2 regions of the Acetobacter sp. DsW_54 genome follow, and region 1 is predicted to be linked to the other one. Evidence: predicted binding sites of a transcription regulator. Region 1 holds the regulator's gene; the other holds the start of a gene.

Region 1 (7,468 bases):
CAGGCTACCGCCCCGGGCAGGACGTAACCTTTGCACTGGACTGCGCCAGCACGGAATTCTTCAAAAACGGCCAGTACGTCATGGAAGGCGAAGGCAAGAGCCTCGATTCCGCAGGCATGGCCGCTTATCTGGAAGATCTGGTAAACCGCTACCCGATTGTTTCCATTGAAGACGGCATGGCCGAAGATGACTGGGAAGGCTGGGCACTGCTGACGCAAACACTGGGCAAAAAAGTGCAGCTCGTCGGCGATGACCTGTTTGTAACCAACCCCGAACGCCTCAGCCGCGGGATCAAGGCTGGCATTGCCAACTCCCTGCTGGTCAAGGTCAACCAGATTGGCACACTGACCGAAACCCTTCAGGCTGTGGAAATGGCTCACCGGGCCGGCTACACCGCCGTTATGAGCCACCGCTCGGGTGAGACGGAAGATTCCACCATTGCCGACCTGGCCGTTGCAACCAACTGCGGGCAGATCAAAACCGGCTCGCTCTCCCGCTCCGACCGGACGGCCAAATACAACCAGCTCATCCGTATTGAGCAGGAACTGGTTACAGCCGCCCAGTATGCAGGCCGTACGATCCTTAAAAACAGCTAAAAACTGTGGCGCGGGCAGCCTGTTCTGCCCCTGTGCCACGTCAGATCAGGCCGGTCCCTTGTGGGGCCGGCTTTTTTTGTATGCAACGCCCTTCCCCATCTGGCGTAACATGGGCTACAGATTACTCTGTATTCATGTCTCTTGGTAACCACGACTCTGGCAAGGAGCTGACCAAAAGTGCAGATTGGCCGTTTCTTTCGCCGCGTTGTACGCGCCGTGGTGCCACCTTTGGCGTTTTTAAGCATTGCCGGTTACTTTGGCTGGAACGCCACACAGGGCGACCACGGCATGCAGGCCTACCAGCAGCAGCTTGGCCTGCTTGAACAGGCCAAACAGGCCCGTACAGATGCGCAGGCCGAACAGAACGCATGGAAGCGCCGCGTCAATGGCCTGCGTGAAAACACGCTGGATACAGATATTCTGGATGAACGCGCCCGTGCCATGCTGAACATGGCTAACCGCAATGATGTGGTTATCCCCTACGATCGGCGCGATCCGCTTTTTTAAGCCGACCCAACATATATTCAAGCCGGGTTAACCGGGCGTGAGCCTGTATGCCCGCATAAAAAAACGGCGCTCGATGGCGCCGTTTTTTTATAAGATACCGATCTGGCCAGAATTACTTAATTTTGGCTTCACGGAATACGACGTGCTTGCGTGCAACCGGGTCGTACTTCTTCAGTTCCATTTTACCCGTGTGAGCGCGGGCATTTTTCTTGGTCACATAGAAGTAACCGGTGTCAGCCGTCGAGACGAGACGGATCTTGATGACGTTGGTCTTGGCCATGACTTCCTCAGCAGAACATATTTACAGAGCCGGTCCATACGGCTCCGGCGGTGTTCAAGTTGCGGCAAAATGCGCATACAAAGGCAAAAGGTCAAGCTTTCTTACATCAATATGGCGCCACGGACGCCAAAAGGAGACGAATTCATGCTGGATGTGGCAACCGCGCGGGCCAGAATTCTGGAAAATCTGCTGCCGTGCGGGCAGGAAACCGTCGCCCTGAGTGCTGCATGCGGCCGCATTCTGGCCCAGGACGTGCATGCACGCAGGGCCAACCCACCGGTCTGTGTATCTGCAATGGACGGATACGCCGTAAGGGCGGCAGATACCCGGCCCGGCGCTGTATTGCAGATTATAGACGAGGCCCCCGCAGGCAGACCGTCTGCCCGCACCGTGGCTGCGGGTGAGTGTATCCGGCTGTTTACGGGAAGCCAGATACCTGCCGGGGCGGATGCCATTATTATTCAGGAAAACACCCAGCGAGCAGGCCAGCAGATCACGCTAACGCAGGCTGCCACGGCAGGGCAGTTTATTCGCCGGCAGGGGCAGGACTTTGCCCAAGGTGCCGTGCTGTTGAGCGCAGGCAGCAGACTCGGCCCGCGGGATATAGGCCTGGCAGCCGCTGGCGGGCTGGTCTGGCTACCAGTGTTCCGCCGCCCCCGTGTGGGGATTCTGGCTACGGGGGACGAAATTCTCCTGCCCGGTGACACTGCCCCGCCTGATGGTATTTTCAATTCAGCATCCTTCATGCTGGCAGCCCTGCTGGGGCAGAACGGGGCAGACTCCATTGTGCTGCCCGTTGCGCGTGACAACGCCACATCGCTCTCCAACGCATTTGCTCATACCCGTGATCTGGACATGCTGATCACCATTGGCGGCGCCAGTGTAGGCGCTTACGATCTGGTGCGCCCGACGCTGGAAAAAGCCGGGCTTGTCCAGAACTTCTGGAAAATTGCCATGCGTCCGGGCAAGCCGCTCATGTCTGGCACACTCCACGGCATGCCTGTGCTTGGCCTGCCCGGCAACCCCGTGGCAGCACTGGTTTGCAGTCTGGTATTTGTGCTGCCAGCCCTGCACAAGCTCATGGGCATTGCCGTGGCCGACACCATGCAAACACAGTCCGCACTCCTGGGTGCAGATGTGCCCGAAAATGACCAACGGCAGGATTTTTTGCGCGCCACACTCCAGACCACGCAGGAAGGCCAGCTTGTTGCTACCCCGTTTGGGCCGCAGGATTCTGCACAGCTGAACATTCTGTCCAAAAGTCAGGCGCTGATTATACGCCCTCCCCACGACCCCGCCCAAAAAGCAGGCACAGCGTGCCAGATTATGCCCCTGCCCTGATTTTGATTTTGATATTGACAAAAACAAGAACTTACATAGAACAAACCATAAGATTGATGTTCCATTACAAACAGACAGCTCGAGGTGCGACATGCTGACCCGAAAACAGCACAAGCTTCTTCTTTTTATTGATTCGCACCTCAAGCAGACCGGCTTTTCCCCCTCTTTTGACGAAATGCGTGAGGCCATGGGCCTGCGCTCCAAGTCCGGCATCCACCGCCTGATTTCGGGGCTGGAAGAACGCGGCTTTCTGCGCCGCCACCACCACCGCGCCCGCGCGCTGGAAGTCATCCAGCTCCCCGAAATGGAGGAGGAACTGCCAACCAACGTCATCCGTGGCAGTTTTACCCGGCAAAAGCAGGACCCAATTAAAATCCCGCTTTATGGCCGCATTGCTGCCGGGCTGCCGATTGAAGCACTGGCAGATACGTCCAACTCCCTCTCCATCCCCGCGGACATGCTGGGGTCGGGGGATTATTACGCGCTGGAAGTGGCCGGGGATTCCATGATCGAAGCCGGGATTCTGGATGGCGATCAGGTCATTATCAAAAAATCGGATCAGGCCGAAAACGGGCAGATTATCGTCGCCCTGATTGACGGGCAGGAAGTCACGCTCAAACGCCTGCGCCGCAAAGGCAACATGATTGCCCTTGAGCCCGCCAATGCCCGCTACGAAACCCGCATTGTTCCCGCTGAACGGCTGGTTATTCAAGGCCATCTGGCCGGTTTGATCCGCCAGTACTAATCACCAAAGGCCACGCCTGATTAGGACGTGGCCATTGTGCTTTTCCTGCCTGTAAACACTCACATGCCGTTATGGCCTTGTGCAAACGGCCTCCCACGCCGGGAATGTGGCCGCCGCTTCTGTCACGGAAGCGGGGGACAGTGCAGGCATATGCCCCACTTCTGCCAAAATACGGACCTTGCCCACTTGCGCAATGGTGCGGCTATTAGCCGGATTAGGCGGGCCATTCAGCACAACCCCCGCCACTGCTACGCCCCGGCTACGCAATGCCTGTAGGCTGAGCAGTGTATGGTTGAGTGTGCCCAACCCGCTGCGGGCCACCAGCACAACCGGCAGCCCCCATATTGCGGCCAGGTCCAGCATCATCAATTCATCCGTTGCGGGGACCATCACCCCACCAGCACCTTCCACCACCAGCAGCCTGCCATCCTCGACTTTAGGCAACGCAAGCTGGGCGCGGCTTACATGCGCGCCCTCCGCCTCGGCTGCAGCCTGAGGGGAAAGCGAAGCCTGAAACGCCCCAGCGGGTGGCAAACACTCAACCCCCTGCGCAAGATGGGCAACGGTGGTGGTATCTCCTGCTTCATCTGCCAGACCACTTTGCAGGGGTTTCCAGTATATGGCCTGCCACCGCCGGACCAGACAGGCGGAAACAAGGGTTTTACCCACCCCCGTATCCGTGCCTGTAACAAACACCCCCGCAACCGGCGGCTTGCGAAAACAGCCATAGGCCAGTTGCCACGTTATGGCGGCCCCGGAGTGGTCCAGCCTACGCGCAACCCGCCGGAGCGCAGCCGCCCCCATTGGTTTACGCCCGGCCTGCGGAACAGAAGCCCCCGTTGCCTTGAGGTGCCTGACAAACCCCAGACCGGAGCCAAAAGCCTGCACACAGCTCTCGCTCTCCCACAGACCTGCGAACAGCCATGGCGTCCATGCCTGTATCTGCCCGGCCTGCGGGTAATGCGGTGTGGCGGGTTGCACACCTTCGCTCGCACAGGCGGCTTTCCACTCCGCGAATGTCCCGTCCAGCAGGGTAGAAACCGCCAGCACGCCACCCGGAGCCAAAAGCCCACCCAGCCGCTCCATCACCTGCTCAGGCTGCTCCAGCCATTGCATGACCAGATTACCGCAGACCACATCAAACGGGCCTTCAACCGTGGGGTTGGCGGCGTCCATAAGTTTGAACTCTGCCCGCGGGATGGCGCGACGGATGGCGCGTTCGAGCATTTGCGGGGCAAAATCGGTTGCGACAATCTGTGCTTCCGGCCAGTTCCGGGCCAACAGTTCAGTCAGCAGGCCGGTGCCACACCCTATTTCCAGAATACGGGTGGGTTTTCTGCCGTCCAGCGCACGGACAAGCCGTGCGGCAAGGTTGTGGGCGGCAAGGCGTTGCAGCGTTGCGGCACCATCATACCCTTCGGCTCGGTCAAAGCTGCGGCGTATCCGCTCCCTGTGCTGCGGGTCTGTCATTGTACGTCCTGTTCCATTGTCCTGCGCACAGCCTGTAGGAACGTCACACAGGCTGACACATCTGTTTGCGGGAGCAGGTGCCCGCCGTCCACCCACTGCACGGCTGCGCACCCGGCAAAACTCTGCTCCGTCATGGCCGGGATGGCTAGCGGGTCCTGCCGGGCAGCCAGAATATCGTATTGCCCGGCCTTGGCTGCCAGTGCGGGCCGGGCATCGCCTGCCAGCAGCAGGTCCAGCCCGTCGCGCAGATTAGGTACACATGGCACCTTGCTGGAGCCAGATGCGCCACAAAGGTTGTAAAAATCGGCCAGAACCTTTTCCGGCGTGTTTGACAGTCCTTTGAGCATACGCTGCAAAACCCGGGCAGGCACTCCAGAGGCAAAGCTCTCCCGCGCAGCAAAGGCGGCAAAAGCGTTAATCCCCACCAACCGATCCGTGGGGGAGAGCGCCATATGCTCAGCCAGCCACAAAAAACCCAGCGAGTGCCCAATTCCCAGCAATGCCTCCCCCGGCACCTGCACGGCCTGCAATAATTGCGCAGCAAGCATTGGGGATGCGGGAGTTGAACCTTCCAGAAAACCGAGGTCCAGAATCAGCGCATCCGTCCACCCCAGAGCATCTACCACCGGTACCCAGAACTCCGGACCAAACCCCCAGCCGTGCACAAATACGGGCTTAACCGGGTTCATGCGCCCAAAGCTCCACGCTCCTGCAAAATGCCATTTTGCGCCGCAGCACTGATAATGGCGGTAGCCAGAGCGTGCATCTGCTCCTGCGTATGGTGAGCGTGAAAAACAACCCGCAGGCGGCAGCCACCCGGCGGCACCGTTGGCGGGCGAATGGCAACCGCCAGAAAACCAGCCTGTTCAACAGCCTGCGCCAGTGCGAGCGCCGTTTGCTCCGCCCCCACCACAACGGGAACAATCTGGGTCGTGGAAGGGCCAACCTCCAGCCCGGCCTGCCCCATGCGCTGCCTGAACCCACAGGCAAGCTCCGCCACATGTGTGCGGGCCTCTTCCATATCGGGCAGAAGGTCCAGTGCAGCATCCACCGCCCCAAGCACCATGGCCGAAGGTGCCGTGGAATAAATAAAGCCAGAGGCCGTGTTATCCAGCCAACGGCACACAGCATCGGATGCCGCGACAAAGGCCCCCATTCCGCCCAGCGCCTTGCTGAAAGTTCCAACAACAAGGTCCGCCTGCCCATTGGCAAGCCCCTTGCCCTGCGTGCCCAGAATACCCGTGGCGTGGGCCTCATCCACACACAAAAAGGCATTGTGCCGCTGGGTTATGGCACGAAGTTGGGCCATATCTGCCCGGTCCCCGTCCATGCTGAACACGCTCTCGGTCAGGACAATTTTCAGCCCTGCCCCTGCATCCTGCGCCAGAAGAGTATCCAGATGCGCCATATCGTTATGTCTGAAGCGTTTGGGCGTTACCCCTGCGGCAGCACACCCATGGTAAAGGCTGGCATGGATGAACTTGTCCGCCACAATAACGGCCCGCGCCCCCATAACTTGAGCAGAAAAACGGGCAAGAGCAGGCACCACGGATGCATTGGCCTGCCAGCCGGAGGAAAATATGCGGGCCGCTTCCATGCCTTTAAGCGTAGCCAGCCGCTGCTCCAGCGCCATGGTCTGGGGTGGAGTGCCCGTAACAAGGCGTGAAGCCCCGCTCCCGCTCCCTTCTGCCTGCCCCCATGCAATGGCCCGCTCAAGCAGACGCGGGTGGGTGCGCAGCCCCAGATAATCATTGGACGAAAAATCAACCAGAACAGCACCCGTATCGGGGCGCTGCAAAAGGCCGGGGCCTGCCGCATGCCATTGTTTGCAGGAGCGCATACGCCCCTGCTCCGCAAAACCGGCCAGCCCCTGCTGGAAAAGATTGTCAAACCGCGTCATGACATCTGTGGTGCCGGAGCCAGCCCTCCGGGTCAATCATCTACAGGAACACCACAGCATGTCCGCACCCGCCTCCATGCCCGACTGGTACCAGCAGGGCCTGCCCCATATCTGGCTTCCTTACAGCCAGATGCAAACAGCCTCCCCGCCTCTGGCGGCACGGAGCACGCAGGGCAGCCACATTACCCTGACCGATGGACGCGTGCTGGTAGATGGTGTTGCCGCATGGTGGACGGCCTGCCACGGCTATAACCATCCCCATATCCGCCAGGCTGTTACGGAGCAGCTCGGGACCATGCCCCATGTGATGTTTGGTGGCATGGTGCATGAACCCGCCTTGCGCCTTGCCAGCAGATTATGCGCGCTACTGCCCGGCGATCTGGAGCGGGTATTTTTTACCGATTCCGGCTCGGTCGCGGTGGAAGTCGCCATGAAAATGGCCATCCAGTACCGGCTGAACAGGGGCGAACGCCAGCGCACCCGATTACTGGCTTTTCGGGGCGGCTACCACGGGGACACACTGGCCACCATGGCCATATGTGACCCCGAGGAAGGCATGCACCACCTGTACGGCCCCGCACTGACCGAGCACGTTATAGCCCCCCTGCCAGTAGATGCCCCCAGCACGC
Region 2 (7,468 bases), on a different contig from region 1:
CATAAACCGATGCCCCATGCCCGCCAGCCTTGTTGGCAAACCATGTCACGTCAAACCCGACAAAACTGGTTTTGGGCCGGTCAAAGCCCCGGTCGATATCGTTATCCGAATTGCTTTCAAGCATGAACACATCGGCGCGGATGGGGTCACCTTCCAGCTTGATCACCCCGGGGCCGGAAAAGGCAAAACGGGGCGCATACCACCATGCCCCGCGCTCACCCGAGCTATAGGTGCCCTTGCCGATCAAAAACCCGTCATCCACCGCAAAAGCCTGACGTCCGCCCTGAACGGTAAAAACCTGATGCCCCCCCGCCAGACGCACCGGCACACGCACTCCGGCATAGGCTTCTTCCAGATAGATCGAGCGTGGGGTACCCGATGTTTGCGAAACCTGCTCGGCATCCCCATCCCCCAGGGTGGTTGCACCAATGGCTGAGGCATTGCCAATGACGTCAAACCCCCAGCCGGTCTTCCATTCCCCCTTAAGCATGGGCTTGCCATACAGTTCGCCATAGGTCGTGTTTGCATGGCGTGTGTAACCACCCGAAGCCCGGGGCGCGTAGGACCCACCGCCAAAATTGGTGTGCGGCAGATGGAACGCAGCCCCCCCAATATCCAGCCCGCTCTGGATAGTGACGCCACTAATCGAGATAAGCGTCTGTTCTGCCTGTGCGGGCACGATCTCGCCCAGCATGCTGAGCAACAGGGAACAGAAACCAAACCTGAGCGCGCCGGAAAGCCCTGCCCCCGCCGCACGGGCAGAACATGCGCGCCCCCTGCCAGCAGGGTATGGCTGCACAGCCTGAGCGGGAGCGTAACAGAACAGGCCAACATGATTTTTGGGTGTTTGCAGCAGACCAGTCACGCCCAGAAGCACTCCCCTTGAAAATAAGCTATAGAACCCGCGCACCCACAGTCCGGGCCAAGCAATGACATATAATCATCGCATTATCCTATAATATGTTCAAGATGATATAAGAAAAAATACGCACCAGACTTACTTATGTATTCTTTAAACCGCTCCACTACAGATACAAGTAATGGGGTAATTTTATATCGTTTCTTTTACGGTTCATCCTGAAAAATAACCTTAATATACCGATACCGAAATAATATACACAGTAATCAATTCAGCCCCTGTTAACCGCGCCCGCCCAATATATTTTAATGGATACATAAAGCATGGCCTGCCGCACCCGCTTATTGCGGGTAAAATGCAGGCACACAGCCCCTACACCCCACCATGCCCAGAAGCAGGTTTGGCGTGGACCGAAAAATATTTTTTACCAGAATTATTTAGGGGAAAGCACGCATGGAGCGGATGAGGGGAATCGAACCCCCGTATGCAGCTTGGGAAGCTGCCGTTCTACCATTGAACTACATCCGCATAGCGCGTGGGCGGCTTATAGCGCGCTCCAACACGACTTGCAATGCCATACGGATATTATTCCGCCTCCACATCCGGGCCAACCAGATCGGAAATATGGCCCAACTCAAGCAGGCTCATGCCTTCAGGCGGGCGGGAGCGCGCGCTCCCCCGGGCTATGCGGCGTGGCAGAACGGCCTGTGTAAAGCCCAGCTTGGCGGCCTCCTTAAGCCGTGCATCCGCCTGCGACACCTGCCTGACCTCCCCCGATAACCCGACCTCTCCAAAATACACGGCACCGGGACTTGTGGGCACACCACTGGCAGCAGAAACCAGAGCCGCTGCCACAGCCAGATCGGCCGCAGGCTCAACCACCCTAAGCCCACCGGCCACATTAAGGTAAACATCCATGCCCGATAGCTTGAGCCCGCAACGTGTTTCCAGCACCGCCAGCAGCATGGCCAGACGCCCGCTATCCCACCCCACCACGGCCCGGCGGGGCGCGCCATCCCCCCCTTTGGGGGAGAGCAGCGCCTGCACCTCCAGCAGTACGGGGCGCGACCCTTCCAGCCCGGCAAACACGGCGGAACCGGCAATATTGCCCCGCCGCTCGGCCAAAAACAGGGCAGAAGGGTTGCTGACTTCCTCCAGCCCACGGTCTGTCATGGCGAATACGCCAATTTCATCTGTCGCGCCGTAGCGGTTTTTGGCAGCGCGCAGAATACGGAACTGGTGCCCCCGGTCGCCTTCAAAATACATGACCGCATCCACCATGTGCTCCAGCACACGCGGGCCAGCCAGTGCGCCCTCCTTGGTCACATGCCCGACCAGAATAAGACTGAAGCCCCGGCGCTTGGCGGCCCTGATCAGCTCAAACGCGCAGGCCCGCACCTGCGAGACTGTTCCGGGCGCGCTATCCACCGTTTCCAGCCACATGGTCTGGATGGAATCGATCACCACCACCTTAACGTCCGGCTCGGCCTCAAGCGTTGCCACAATATCCGCAACGTTAATGGAGGCCGCCAGGTCCAGACTGGATTCCACAACCCCCAGACGGATGGCGCGCAGGCGGATCTGGTCCACCGCCTCTTCCCCCGAAATGTAGAGAACCCGCTCCCCCTTGCCCGCCAGACGACTGGCCGCCTGCAACAGCAGGGTGGATTTGCCAATACCCGGGTCCCCCCCGACCAGCACCACAGAGGCCGGAACCAGCCCCCCACCCAGCACCCGGTCCAGCTCCGCAATACCCGTGCCCGTGCGCGGGGGAAGTTCAACCTTGCCCCCCAGCCCATGCAGTTGCACACGCCGCCCCTTGCCTGCGCGGGGGGATGCCGAGGAGGCCGCCAGAGGCTCCACGGCCATTTCTTCCAGCGTATTCCATTCCTGGCAGGCATCACACTGGCCTGCCCACTTGGCATGAACAGCGCCGCACGCTTTGCACACATACTGGCGGGACGTTTTTTTGGCCACGAAGACTCCCCTGTTCCTGCCCTGCTGGAACGTTATAAATGGAATAAAACAAGAACAAACTCAAGCCCCGGCACAGGCAGTGCCCCACACCACACTAGTGCGTGGCCTCCCCTCCGGGCCGACAAAACAAAACCATGCTTTGACGAACCCGGCCCGAACGGGTTACGGCTCACACCACAGCAGACCCAGACCACACACAACAGGAACAGACAGCCCGAACCCATGGATATGGTGCTTGATCTTGTGGCCCGCACAGGCCGCGCCACACTCTCGCTTATCCGCAGTGCGGGCGCTCTGGCGCTCTTTGCACTGGCGGGGTTGTCCCACATTCTGCGGCCGCCGTTCTATGGGCGTGTGTTTGTACGCACGTTTCTGGAAACCGGTTTTTTCTCCCTGCCGGTTGTGGCCCTGACTGCCCTGTTCTCGGGCGGGGTTATTGCACTGCAATCCTATACGGGTTTTGCACAGTACCACGCCCAGAGCGCCATAGCCGGGATTGTGGTGCTGGCCGTAACCCGCGAACTTGGGCCCGTGCTGGCTGGCCTTATGGTGGCTGGCCGTGTGGGGGCCGCCATGGCCGCCCAGATTGGCACCATGCGCGTGACCGACCAGATTGATGCGCTGAGTACGCTCTCCACCAACCCCATGAAGTATCTGGTCGCCCCCCGCCTGCTGGCAGGCATGATCGCCCTGCCCCTGCTGGTTCTGGTAGCGGACGTACTGGGGGTGGCTGGTGGCTTTACGGTTGCCGTGGTCAAGCTCGGGTTTTCTCCCACCGCTTATATTACGGCAACGCTCAACTCGGTTAAGGTCATGGACGTAACGGTGGGGCTGGTTAAGGCCGGACTGTTCGGGTTCCTGATCACGCTCATGGGCTGCTATTATGGCTATAACAGCAAGGGCGGGGCCGAAGGCGTAGGCTCTGCCACCACATCGGCCGTTGTGGTGGCGTCCATTCTGCTGCTGGCCTTTGACTACCTGATTACAGACCTGTTCTTCTCACAATGAGTGCCGCAGCCATGGACCAGAGCATGACCAGTGCTCCCCCCAAAATCCGTATTCGGGACCTGCACAAATCCTTCGGGGATAAAAAGGTGCTCGATGGCATTTCGCTCGATGTGCCGCAGGGAACGTCGTTTGTCATTATTGGCGGGTCAGGCTCTGGCAAGTCCGTTCTGCTCCGCTGCATTCTGGGCCTGATGACCCCGGATTCGGGCAGTATTGAAATTGATGGCGAGGACGTACTTGCAGCCTCCGCCAAGCGGCGCGACCAGCTCCGTAGCGAAATTGGCATGCTGTTCCAGAACGGCGCGCTGTTTGACAGCCTGCCCGTATGGGAAAACGTGACTTTTGGCCTGCTCGCCCTCAACAAGCTGACCCGTGCCAATGCACGCGACAAGGCCGGGGCCATTCTGGAGCAGGTGGGGCTGGCCCCTTCCGTGGGGGACCTGTTCCCTTCCGAGCTGTCTGGCGGCATGCAAAAACGTGTCGGGCTGGCGCGCGCCATTGCTGCCCAGCCCAACATTCTGTTTTTTGATGAACCCACAACCGGGCTGGACCCGATTATGGGTGCGGTCATTGACGGGCTGATTGTGGATTGCGTTAAAAAGCTCGGCTCCACCGCCATTGCCATTACGCATGACATGGCCTCCGCCCAGCGGATCGGGGATGAAGCCGCCATGCTCTACAAGGGCAAACTTGTCTGGCAGGGGGCTGCGGCATCGCTCATGGATAGCGGCAACGATTACGTGGACCAGTTTACCCACGGCCGCCGCCAAGGCCCGATTACCATGGAATTAAGACGATAACGATTTTAACGGCCTTCTAATTACCTTGCCCATGGCAGGCGGGAATGAGATAGAGACACTCATATCCATTTGTGGAGAAAGACACATAATGAAACGTGCGGTTCTGTTGCTGGCATGCGCGCTTGGACTTTCCGCCTGTGGAATGTTCCACCACCCTCCGCACCAACTGACCAAACCCGCACAGTGGGAGCCCTTGGGCTACCACGACCACCTGAGCAGCAGCGACAACTAACCCGCACAAGGCCCCCACGGGGCACAACACGGGGTAACCCCGGGCGGGCTTATCCGGGCGCAGGCGGGTATAAGCACCACGCACCCCGTGGCGGCTGGCAGCAGGGTTATAATACGTCCTGCCATCGGGCGCAGGCCGCGCAATGGCAGGCCAGTAATGCCCGTATGCTCTACAGTATGGCCCTTGCCGCCAGACCGTTTTCAAAAAAGATAAACTTTTCTCACATTAATCCGGCCATGGTATAAAGCTCCCCGGCTTTGCGCCATGGCGGCATGCAACCTGTTATCCGCCCTGATCGTTTTAAGCCGTAATGTTTCTTCTCCACGGCGCAAGGTTGCCTGATGCTTCGTATGCCTGTCCGCGTAGTTTTTTTACTTTCGCTCTTCCTCTTTTCCCTTCCCGGCCTGTCCGCTCCGGCTGGTGCGCAGAATACCGACCAGCCCGTAACGGCAGGCAGTGCGCCTACCCCCCTGATCATGAGTGCGCAGGATATTGTTTCTGACAAAACGCTTGATGAAATCGGGGCGGAAATCCGTTCGATCTACACAAGTGGCATAGCGGAACAGCAGGCAGGGCACAGTGCGCTGGACCTGAGCGCGCTGCTCCAGCGTGCAACGGCGGTTTCCACACGCACAGACAGGTTGATGGCGCGGATCAAACCGTATCAGGACATCTACCAGAACTTTGTGGATATTCTGGGCAAGCCCCCCGCCAAGGATGACCCGCCCGAAGCCGCATCCATTACCGAACAGCGCGCAAGCCTGAACCGGCGGCAAAAAGATATTTCCGCCCGCATGACCCGGCTCAGGCTTTATCAGGTCGAGGCGCAGCAGCTCGTAAATGAACTGCGCCAGCATGACAGCGCTATCCAGCAGGCCACGCTGTGGCAGCAGATGCCCTCCCCCCTTGGGGTCAACTTCTGGTCGCAGTTTGTACAAAGCGCACCACAGGATGGCCGCAGGCTGAATGCACTTGGGGCCGAAACACTTGCCATGCTGGCAACAGCCCTGACCGGCAAACGGGTTTTTATAACATTGGCGGGCCTGTGTGCATCCACTCTGCTGCTGGTCGGGTGGTTAAACGCACGCAAACCCGTGCGCCTGCTGTGTAGCCGCTTTTTGCCCACAGGCCGCGTGCGCCCCATTGCCGCAACGGTTCTGTGCGGGGCAATAAGCGTGCTGGCCTGCGCTATCTCCTTTCAGGTTTTCTGGAACACGCTGGCATTTGACAACCCCGCTGTGGGGGATGATCTGGACCAGCTTGCCAGCATGGTTGCCACACAGGCCCCCTTGTGCGGGTTGGTGCTTGAGCTTGGGTTCTGCTTTTTAAGCAGCAAGGCAGAATGGCGTGTTTTCAACATGTCGGACGATCTGGCCCGCAGCCTGCGCCTGTTCCCCGCATGGTTGGCCATTGCCATGATCGTGCGGGGCATCCTGCGTTATGTGGATACGCAGAGCGGGCTTTCCTTGCTGAGTGTGCAGCTTATGGATGGGCTTTATACCCTTGCGGTCAGCCCGCTCCTGTTTGCCATTCCGCGCAAGCTGCGCCTGACAGCCGCACAGGATCAGGAGGAAGATGCCGAACCGGGCGTAACGGAGCAGACCCCGCCGCTCGCGCAGTTCCTGCGCAGCATGGCCATGGGTATTTCCATCATCTGCTGGATTGCAGTACTTTCGGGCTATATTCCTCTCGCCTACACCCTGATCTCGTGGGTGAGCGTCATGGCACTGAGCATGACCACGCTCTTGCTGCTGTCCATGCTCACAACCGCCATTGGGGGCGCACTATTTGCCTCCCGCGCGCCGCTGGGCCGCCATCTGGTGGAACTGGGGCTGCCACCGCGCCTGATCAATCAGGCCAGTATTCTTATCCCCGGCCTCATCAACGTGCTGCTGCTGGCTGTAGCCTATGCCGTGGCCACATCGGGCGCCAATTTTGACCCACCCCAGATATGGCAGCAGCTTTACTCCCTGTTCCACGGCACGGAGGACAGCAATACATCCTCCGTCTCGCTCGATGCCATTCTACTGTGCATTGCCTTGCCGCTGGTGGGGTACCAGGCCATCAAAATTGTTAAATCGTGGTTCCAGCAAAGATTTTTCCCCGCCACCAATCTGGACATAGGCGCACAGGCCTCCATCCTGAGCATACTGGGGTATGCAGCGTGGATTCTGATCGGGCTGGCCATGTTTGCAGCCCTTGGGGTTACGGTCAAAAGCATGACATGGGTTGTCAGCGCCCTGTCGGTGGGGATTGGTTTTGGCCTGCAATCCATTGTGCAGAACTTTGTATCAGGCATTATTCTTATGGCCGAACGCCCTGTATCTGTTGGGGATGTGGTGACCATTGCAGGGGTTACCGGCAAGGTGGAGCGCATTAGCGTACGCTCCACGGACATAAGGCTGGACGACAAATCCACCATGATTGTCCCGAACTCGCAGTTCATTACATCGGCGGTCAAAAACGCCACACGGGCACAAAAGCCCGGCGTGTTTACCGTGGAACTGGACCTGCCCTTTGCCTCGGACCTGAACAAGGCCAGCAGCGTGGTTATTGCCACCCTGAGCGCTTGTGCCGATACCGACCCGGACA

What was found. Region 1 encodes LexA, which represses DNA repair genes until DNA is damaged. Its sites were predicted from a motif close to TGTTCTANNTANGTTC; they were not measured.
Region 2: radA (DNA repair protein RadA) is a predicted target of LexA. The motif match lies at 2,878-2,893, and genes of this name have one in related genera.

Annotation. Positions count from the first base shown of each region.
Region 1 covers NZ_JOPD01000007.1:59,941-67,408, reverse strand. The annotation lists gene eno (phosphopyruvate hydratase) at 1-596, shown strand, start outside; gene HK20_RS04385 (septum formation initiator family protein) at 774-1,103, shown strand; gene rpmG (50S ribosomal protein L33) at 1,216-1,383, opposite strand; gene glp (gephyrin-like molybdotransferase Glp) at 1,453-2,724, shown strand; gene lexA (transcriptional repressor LexA) at 2,816-3,469, shown strand; gene bioD (dethiobiotin synthase) at 3,539-4,939, opposite strand; gene HK20_RS04360 (alpha/beta fold hydrolase) at 4,936-5,628, opposite strand; gene HK20_RS04355 (8-amino-7-oxononanoate synthase) at 5,625-6,839, opposite strand; gene HK20_RS04350 (adenosylmethionine--8-amino-7-oxononanoate transaminase) at 6,898-7,468, shown strand, end outside.
Region 2 covers NZ_JOPD01000002.1:83,826-91,293, reverse strand. The annotation lists gene HK20_RS00995 (hypothetical protein) at 1-694, opposite strand, end outside; tRNA gene HK20_RS00990 (tRNA-Gly) at 1,314-1,387, opposite strand; gene radA (DNA repair protein RadA) at 1,445-2,836, opposite strand; gene HK20_RS00980 (ABC transporter permease) at 3,059-3,844, shown strand; gene HK20_RS00975 (ABC transporter ATP-binding protein) at 3,856-4,644, shown strand; gene HK20_RS13040 (hypothetical protein) at 4,733-4,876, shown strand; gene HK20_RS00970 (DUF3772 domain-containing protein) at 5,227-7,468, shown strand, end outside.